4 regions of the Paenibacillus lutimineralis genome follow, and region 4 is predicted to be linked to each of the others. Evidence: a T-box and tRNA genes for the amino acid it is inferred to sense, from the RefSeq annotation. Region 4 holds a T-box; the other regions hold tRNA genes.

Region 1 (2,203 bases), 3.0 Mb from region 4:
AGTCTTTTGGTAATTCTAAGCGCCGCGGTCGAACGAGAGTACAGTGTTCCCTGCTCCAGCAGGAACATCGTATTCATCGGCCCGTCTGCAGTTCCTCCATACTGTTGAAGCAGCTCCCTACCAACATCGGATTGCAGTGACGCGAACCTGAAATTGGCACCAGGATCATGCCTGATGATCCATTTTACGGCGCCCTGACACAAAAGACACACTCCATCAAACAACACAACTGCAGTCTGACCGATATCCTTGTCTGACATCCGCAAAACCTCCCTGCTAAATCCATTATATCCGTCTTATAATATAGGTTCAAAAGCAGATTGTTCTGCACTAAGAAGGTGGATGAAAGGTTCTCGAATTTTATCTAATAAAAAAAGAATACGAAGGAGCCGATCCCCTCCGTACTCTTCATTCCGTTAGACTTACTCTGCCAGTAGCTTCTCGATCCATTGGTCCTCTACAAGCTGGCTGTGGAAATCTTCCGTAAAGCTCTCCATGCAATTGCAAATGTAGTCTTTACGGCATACCGGACATGGCGTCTTCTGCAGTCGATTGATATTAGCGAGGCGCCATTCTGGAAAACGGTGATAAAATACTCGGCACTGCGTTCCATCGGCCAATTTAACGGCAAATTCGTATAATCCTTCCTTTTCGTTGCTTCCGGCTATGGACACGTTCTGAATACTTGGTCTGTAAGACATCTTCATCACCCGTTTTTTTAAAATAGAAAGCTGTTCAAGCGGAAGTTCAAAAAATCATCTTTCAAAGTAAAGCTTGACTTTTGGAACTCTCACTTTTAGTACTAAGACATATTAAATAATTTTTTATTACATGTCAACTTTAATCCCGGCGCTGAACCTCTGTAAATCCACAGAATTCAAAAAAATAATAAATTCAAGCGTTTACATAAGCAAAAATAGAACATCACATTGTATTATATTGTCCAAAAAATAAAAAAAGATCCTTACCAGAAGTAAGGATCTTTTCACTGTTCTTCGTAATGCGGTAGAGAGGACTCGAACCTCCACGGGCGTACGCCCACTACCCCCTCAAGATAGCGTGTCTGCCATTCCACCACTACCGCATATTATTAACTTTTTCAGCAACTCTTTTATTATACACTGAAGATATTGAAAAGTAAATAGAAATTTTATTTAAGGCTTATTGCGCAAGCCCGTTCATCCAAAAGGATTTACAGGCCTGCAATGTCTTGCTCGGCGCATTAGAAAAGCTAAATACGTTTATTTATCACAAGACTGGCTTTTTCGGTAACGTGTGAAATCGATGTACTCCTTGATAAACTCTTTTTCTTTCTCAGACAGCACAAGATCGTTGCCTAATTCATCCCATGTATATGTTGCCGCATTTTCCTTGAAGTACAATTGATTCGTTTCCTTGCCCAATATGAGCCAATCCAGGCTAACATCGAAGAACCCAGCAACCTCAACCAGTTTATTGGTGCTTGGTGTCGATTTCCCTCTTTTCCAATCTCCTAGATTCCCCGTACTGATGCCAAGCTCCTCGCAGAATGATTTCTTGGTCATTCCCCTCATTTTAATTAAAAATTCGATTCGATCGTAAATGGATTGCATATACAACCGCCTTCCAAATATTCGTCTTAAGACGCATTTCAGTAATTTTATTCTTGCGATATAACGTAAAAACGTATATACTTTTCTTTATGCAACGGCAATTATAGCATAATGGTAATTGTACCATTAATTCCATGCCATTTACTATGGACTCCTCATGAATACACACCGACGGATAGTTATGCCCTCCAGATCCAACTTAAGCAAACCAATACCCCCCTAGAGTTCAACAGAAGCAGTCCCATCTTAAATAGAGGGAGCGACTTTATTTTGCATAACTCAGGCATCCACTTTATAGAAATTATCAATTTGCTGAGACAGGATATCGCGATTATCGATCCCCAAGGCTTCATCGTATCCGTCAATCGTGCCTGGTATCTGCATTCGCTCGAAATAGGCGTCCCTGAATCCTTCGAATGGACCGGGGTTAATTTCGCGCAGATTTACAATGCTCTCGCTGGGGATGAGGGGCATCCTCCCCATGAGCTTGAAGCCGTGCTGGATGGCACGAACCCATTCCTCTGCAAGGAATTCAAGTCCTCGTCCCGTCTTGAGACGAAATGCTTCACATTAGAGGCTTCAACAATCTACTCTCCTGACGGAAATTCCGT
Region 2 (2,203 bases), 2.3 Mb from region 4:
ACTCAATTGGACGAGAACCCGTCGCCAATATAGCGTATTTAAAAGATATCAATTGCTCCGATTCCGATTGTTTAATCATGGCAGTATGTTTGTCAATCAAGTTGGCCTCCCCTTCGAGAACCGTTACTCCGGCAGTTTGCAACAGGTATTGAACACCACCGGACTGTTTGTTAACGACCGATTGCTTGAAAGCCTGAGCCTCAGCAAAGAAATCTGAAGCACCCGAACGGCTCCATTGTCTGTATAAATTATATCGGTGTGATTCCGCAATCAGCGCTTTGGAAGGAATGCAGCCCACATTTGTGCACACGCCGCCAATTTGACCGCGTTCAATAACAATGGTCTTCATTCCAAGCTGCGCCGATCGCACCGCCGCAGTATAACCTCCTGGCCCTGAACCAATGACTAATGTATCTACTTGTTTATGTTGGCTCATTTCCAACAATACCTCCCACCCTTAAATATGATGATCGTAATATATTATAGTCATCATATTTAGATCCAGTCAATACCCTGCGAAATTGACGCGTTTTATTATGATGATTATAATGGCTGAAGATAGTTTATGCGTAAGGAGGCGATGACGATGCCATATCCTGAAGGACATAAGATCAAAGTTCGGGGCCGTATCATCGGAAGTGCCGCCAAAGCGTTTCGTTCGAACGGAATACACGATACAAGCGTCCCGTTCATTATGAAAGGTGCCGGGTTGACGCACGGGGGGTTCTATTCACACTTTGACAATAAGGACCAACTGGTGTCGGAGACTTGCCGTTATGCCATAAAGGATACAATCGCGCTTTTGCAGAAAGCGGCAGACCAGGCAGTGGAAGAATCCAAGATTCATGCGGTTATCCATTTTTATTTAAGCCCGTATCATCGTGATCATGCGGAGATGGGCTGCATTCTCCCCGCTCTTTCCGGTGAAATATCCCGATTATCGGAAGAGGTGCGTCAAGTCTTCAATCTCGAGTTGCAACGAATGATCGACTTTGTCTCTGATCTAGGGGGAATCGATCATTCTTCTGGCAGCGCTTTGCTTAGCCTCATGGTCGGCACGCTTATGCTCGCGCGATCGGTTAGTAATTCCCAACTTAGCGACAGCCTCCTGGAGGCGGGCAAGCAACAAGCGAAAGAGCTGATTAAGAATAGCCCAGGAGGACCCACTTTCGACCAGAATCCGTGTTAAAAGCCGTGCCCAGGCGATCTCCCACATCTAGAAGTTAAATGATGTTCCTTAAACTCGGGATAATTAATAGAAATTTGCTTAAAAAGCCAAGTCGGTTTACTGACTCAGGAGCACCAACTTAAAATTTTGAATAACAAAGAAGGTTTCCAATCTGCTTAGATAAGCAAATCAGAAACCTTCTTCTTGATGCGGTCGAGAGGACTCGAACCTCCACGGGGGTTAGCCCACACGGACCTGAACCGTGCGCGTCTGCCAATTCCGCCACGACCGCATTTTCACTGAAGCCATATTTTGCAACAGGGAAGTAAAATATAACATGGATTTCTAGGTGAGTCAATCATAAATTACAGCACATAACCGAACCCTAAAATCGTGAAGCGCTTATCCTCATGCCCTGCTGCCATTTTGATTTCCACCGTATGCTCAATCAAGTGCGGCTCGTCGTACAGGATCACAGCATTGCAGTGCGTCCAATTCGCGATACGCGGATCCCCCTGCCTCACCAGCTTCCCGTCTACCCATATATTTGCGGTGCCGAAGCTAGGATCTCCGGAGTCTTTGAACACCAGAATAAGCCGCTTACTCCGAAGTGTCATCTTGAAGCGGTCAGTTCCTGATTCGGTGGTGTGCATCCAGTTATTAGGGAATTGTGGCGTTCCGTAAGTATGATCGTCCATATTTGCTGTGTGCAGATCGGTATCTTTCTCCCGGAATCCCCCCGTATCAATCTGAGCGATGCCCTCTCCATTTAGGCGATCCAGCAGTTGAATCCCCACATAATCATTCCCGATGATCGGCGACTTGTCCGTCGAGATATCCTCTTCATCAGAGATGGCCTGATCGGTTACAGTGAAGAGCCAGGCTAAGCAATCGGCCATAACCCTATGTCCCGCATTAGTAGGATGATAAATATCGTAGAAAAATTGCTTTTTAGAGATGACCTTGCCCTGATCTGCAGTCCAGCGAAACTGCTCCACTACGGCATCCTTCACACTGACCATAGGAAGATCATAA
Region 3 (2,203 bases), 2.3 Mb from region 4:
CGGCCCCGAGGGGGGATTGCCCGTTATCGAAGGCAAGGCGCTGCTTCTTAAGAAGTTTGGCAACGTGAACGCATTCCCGATCTGTATCGACAGCCTTGATCCGGATGAAATTGTAAGAACCATTCAAGTTATCGCACCCGGCTTCGGAGGTATTCATCTGGAGGATATAAAGGCGCCTGAATGCTTCTACATCGAGGATAAGCTGAAGGAAACTCTAAATATTCCCGTATACCATGACGATCAGCACGGAACGGCCGTTGCCGTGCTTGCGGGTCTGCACAACGCTATGAAGATTGTTGATAAATCTTTGGACAGTATGCGTATCGTGATCAACGGCGCGGGTGCATCGGGTATTGCTATTGCAAAATTGCTGCTCGCGGCAGGGGCAAGGCATATGGTACTATGCGATATTAACGGAGCAATTTCGGAGAATACTGGCTCAATGAACGAGGCCCATCAAAGAATCGCAAAAGTTACGAATAGGGATTTCGAGACAGGAACCCTTGAAGATATTATTAAAGGCAAGGACGTATTCATCGGGGTGTCGGTTGAAGGAGTGCTGACGAAGAAAATGGTGCAAACCATGAATCCAGACTGCATCATCTTCGCTCTTGCCAACCCCGTGCCGGAGATTATGCCGGAGGAGGCTATTAAAGGTGGAGCAAGAATAGTAGCCACAGGTAGATCTGATTACCCCAATCAGATCAACAACCTTCTGGTATTCCCAGGCATCTTCCGAGGTGCTTTGGACGCAAGAGTACGGAATATTACGGACGAGATGAAGCTTGCCGCGGCTCAAGGCATTGCAGACCTGGTGAACGATGAGGAACTTAATGAAAATTACATTGTTCCGGATGCCTTCGACAAGAGACCGAGTATTGCCGTTAGCGAAGCGGTAATCCGAATCGCCCGGAAGACGGGGGTCTCAAGAATATAATTTTCGAAAATCATTTATAGAATTTTTTGGTTGACTCTCTTATAAATACATGGTATATTATATTTCGTTGTTGCAAAACATTGCATCAACGAAAAACGCGGTCGTGGCGGAATTGGCAGACGCGCACGGTTCAGGTCCGTGTGGGCTAACCCCCGTGGAGGTTCGAGTCCTCTCGACCGCATTATCTTAACAAAGAAAAAGCTTCTGAATTTATCCTTGTGATAGTTCGGAGGCTTTTTGTATGCTTGGGGTCGGCGAGATATTAGCGAGAGCTCCAAATATTGACTTATATTATCGGATATGGTATTCTTATCTTTAATACATTAGCGGACATCAAGTACGGAATTCTAAAAATACCTAATGACCACTAACCTTTATTAGTGGCCATTGAAATAGTTGTGTTAAATAATTTGATTTTTGGAGGAATCCTATGCAAACAGGTACAGTTAAATGGTTTAATGCTGAAAAAGGCTTTGGTTTTATCGAAATCGAAGACGGAAACGATGTGTTTGTTCATTTCAGCGCGATTGAGGGTGATGGTTACAAGTCGTTGGATGAGGGTCAACGCGTCCAGTTCAATGTGACCCAAGGCAATCGTGGACCGCAGGCTGAAAGCGTCTCTAAACTTTATTAAATCATTCGAGCTGCCCTAAATGTGGGGCAGTTTTTTTATTTATGCTTTACATCCATACACGAGGACTGTCATTTTCGTGATTAAAATAATATAAGCGGAGGTATTGTAATGAACAAAGAACAATTGATTGAAGAAGTGGCGAAATCTAGTGGATTTTCAAAAAAGAATGCTGAAAAGGCAGTAACACATGTGTTGGACTCGATTTTTGAAGCTCTAAAGCAAGGCGAAGAAGTTCAACTAGTTGGCTTTGGAAGATTTAATGTCCGTAGTCGCGAAGCACGTATGGGAAGAAGCCGCAGAACGGGTGAAGAGGTGGAACTTCCGGCGGGTAAAGTTCCTGTATTCACGGCAGGAGTCACTCTGAAAAAGGCTTTAAATTAAGCTTAACGCCAAATGCTAATATAAAAAAAGATGTGACCACATCAGAAAGCGGTTTTTTATCAAAACAACTACACATGATTCGAACGTTAGTATCGGATTTTCTACCATTGATGATATTATTAATTTTTACTCCAAACAGAGTTTGGAGAGAAAAGCAGCCAATCTGAGCAATTTAAAGAATGACACAAGCAACGAAAGGGATGATAAATGATAATTGGAGAAATGATTCTTTACAACCGACCAGTATGGAC
Region 4 (2,203 bases):
GGCAGCTTCGCTCCGTTAACCGGGTTGATCGCATATGCGCCCGTGAACACGCCTGTCTTCTCTTTTGCCAAGTCTGTACGCTCCAAATCGCTCTTGTGAGCAGCCTGTTCCTGATAACCCTCTACGGCATCACGTTGTGCATCAGTCGTGATCTTAGCTACCAGTTCATGTTCAGGAGCAAGCACAGCGTAGGTGGAACCGAACAACGTATCCGGACGAGTCGTAAATACGACCAGTTTATCATCGTGTCCATCGATATCAAACACGACTTCCGCACCTTCAGATTTGCCGATCCAATTGCGCTGCATATCCTTGATGCTCTCGGACCAGTCTAGCTCCTCAAGGTCTTCCAGCAAGCGCTCGGCATATTCAGTAATCTTCAACACCCATTGACGCATCGGCTTACGGATTACCGGATGGCCGCCGCGCTCACTCTTGCCGTCGATAACTTCTTCATTGGCAAGCACAGTACCAAGTGCTGGACACCAGTTCACAGGAATTTCCGCTACATAAGCGAGCCCTTTCTTGTAGAGCTGGATGAAAATCCATTGTGTCCATTTATAGTAGTCCGGATCGGTTGTGCTGATCTCACGATCCCAATCATAGGAGAAACCGAGTGATTTGATCTGGCGACGGAAGTTGTTCACATTCTTGATCGTAAAGTCGCGAGGATGCTCCCCTGTAGAGATAGCGTACTGTTCTGCTGGCAGTCCGAAAGCGTCCCAGCCCATTGGATGAAGCACATTATAGCCGCGCATCCGCTTGTAGCGAGATACGATATCCGTCGCTGTGTAGCCTTCAGGATGGCCTACATGAAGCCCCGCGCCCGAAGGATAGGGGAACATATCCAATGCATAAAATTTTGGTTTACCCGCGTCTTCGCGAGTCTTGAAAGTGTGATTCTCTTCCCAGAATGCTTGCCATTTCGGCTCAATGGTCTGGGCTTGATACACGTCATGAGGTACGTTCTTGTCCGCCATGATTCTCGAATCCTCCTCTAAAACATCTCCTGAAATGTAAAAAAACCTCTCCATCCCTAGCGTTATCGCTAGGGACGAGAGGAAATTTCCCGTGGTACCACCCTAGTTAGCGTTGGACATGCTTTGTCCTTCGCTCCCTTATGTACCCAATAACGCGGGTAAGACGATGATGTTACAGGGGATATGCCCTTTTGCATCATGACTCCGAGGCGAGTTCATTTGTTGCTCCAACCGGCTTTCACCAGCCGCCGGCTCTCTGAATGGCGCAGTAACCAAACTAATAATCCTCATCAAAGTCGCAAATATCCAATGAATCACCCTATATTATATAGAAAGATTCTTTTTAACGCAACATACCTGGCTATATTTCAAAATCAAGGGGATCAAGGTGATGATGTGATATTCATATATTGTTCAAGAGCATGTCTTTTTTAATGAGAGTTCAAAAGGTCCGGTTTTCAGCACCGAGAAGGTTGGATGAAGCTAGGGGCTGAGGAGCGGAGCGTACGTTTTGGGTACGTGAGCACCGGAAGACCCGGCTGAATTCAAGATTCGATGTCGAATTAACTTCCTGATTCACATCGTGATCAAAAGCTGACTTTTAGAACAACCGCTTTACACGTTTTTTGAACAGGAGTATAATTTCAGGTGTTCCCACTAGTTCATCGAAGTTGATAGTCGGGACGCTTCATCTTACCGAGACGTGGCTCAGCTTGGTAGAGCGCTTGCTTCGGGAGCAAGAGGTCGCAGGTTCAAATCCTGTCGTCTCGATTTTACTTATATGAATATTCCTTGCTGCTTTTAATGACAACAACCTGACGAATGGTTAATTCTGAAGGGAGTTGTCTTTTTTATTATGTTTATCATCATCACCGAGGATCTCTACATCGAACACCGTATTTCTAAATTGACCACCATTTAAATAATGGATACTATTGAAATATTAGAGATTGGATGGTAGGGGGGTCTAATATGAGCCGTACAACCACGATTAGTGCAATACTGAATGATTTTATGAATCAAGAAGGATTAAATTTACGACAATTTGCTGAGAAAGTTGATATAAATATCGGCTCTCTTAGCAACATTCTCAATGAAAATAGAACTTTGAATATTGGACAGTTAGACCGTATCACAGAAGTTATGGGATTACCTAAAGGTTGTTTCTATAATCAGTACTACGATGAAGTTATAGCTGGGTCTCCTCCTAACTGGCGCAAAAT

What was found. The T-box of region 4 lies ahead of leuS (leucine--tRNA ligase). A T-box ahead of a tRNA ligase gene usually reads a tRNA of that ligase, here a tRNA-Leu.
Region 1: it has a tRNA-Leu gene. The T-box ahead of leuS (leucine--tRNA ligase) is inferred to sense a tRNA for this amino acid. The anticodon was not compared.
Region 2: it has a tRNA-Leu gene. The T-box ahead of leuS (leucine--tRNA ligase) is inferred to sense a tRNA for this amino acid. The anticodon was not compared.
Region 3: it has a tRNA-Leu gene. The T-box ahead of leuS (leucine--tRNA ligase) is inferred to sense a tRNA for this amino acid. The anticodon was not compared.

The regions. Positions count from the first base shown of each region.
Region 1 covers NZ_CP034346.1:4,943,736-4,945,938, forward strand. Annotated here, with positions in the region: gene EI981_RS21940 (thiol-disulfide oxidoreductase DCC family protein) at 1-260, opposite strand, end outside; gene EI981_RS21945 (hypothetical protein) at 423-701, opposite strand; tRNA gene EI981_RS21950 (tRNA-Leu) at 1,002-1,084, opposite strand; gene EI981_RS21955 (helix-turn-helix domain-containing protein) at 1,242-1,592, opposite strand; gene EI981_RS21960 (PAS domain-containing protein) at 1,863-2,203, shown strand, end outside.
Region 2 covers NZ_CP034346.1:4,289,336-4,291,538, forward strand. Annotated here, with positions in the region: gene lpdA (dihydrolipoyl dehydrogenase) at 1-436, opposite strand, end outside; gene EI981_RS18950 (TetR/AcrR family transcriptional regulator) at 587-1,189, shown strand; tRNA gene EI981_RS18955 (tRNA-Leu) at 1,377-1,460, opposite strand; gene EI981_RS18960 (SGNH/GDSL hydrolase family protein) at 1,534-2,203, opposite strand, start outside.
Region 3 covers NZ_CP034346.1:4,314,483-4,316,685, reverse strand. Annotated here, with positions in the region: gene EI981_RS19055 (NAD(P)-dependent malic enzyme) at 1-937, shown strand, start outside; tRNA gene EI981_RS19050 (tRNA-Leu) at 1,035-1,118, shown strand; gene EI981_RS19045 (cold-shock protein) at 1,368-1,571, shown strand; gene EI981_RS19040 (HU family DNA-binding protein) at 1,680-1,952, shown strand.
Region 4 covers NZ_CP034346.1:1,973,845-1,976,047, reverse strand. Annotated here, with positions in the region: gene leuS (leucine--tRNA ligase) at 1-980, opposite strand, end outside; T-box leader at 1,048-1,283, opposite strand; tRNA gene EI981_RS08080 (tRNA-Pro) at 1,678-1,751, shown strand; gene EI981_RS08075 (helix-turn-helix domain-containing protein) at 1,953-2,203, shown strand, end outside.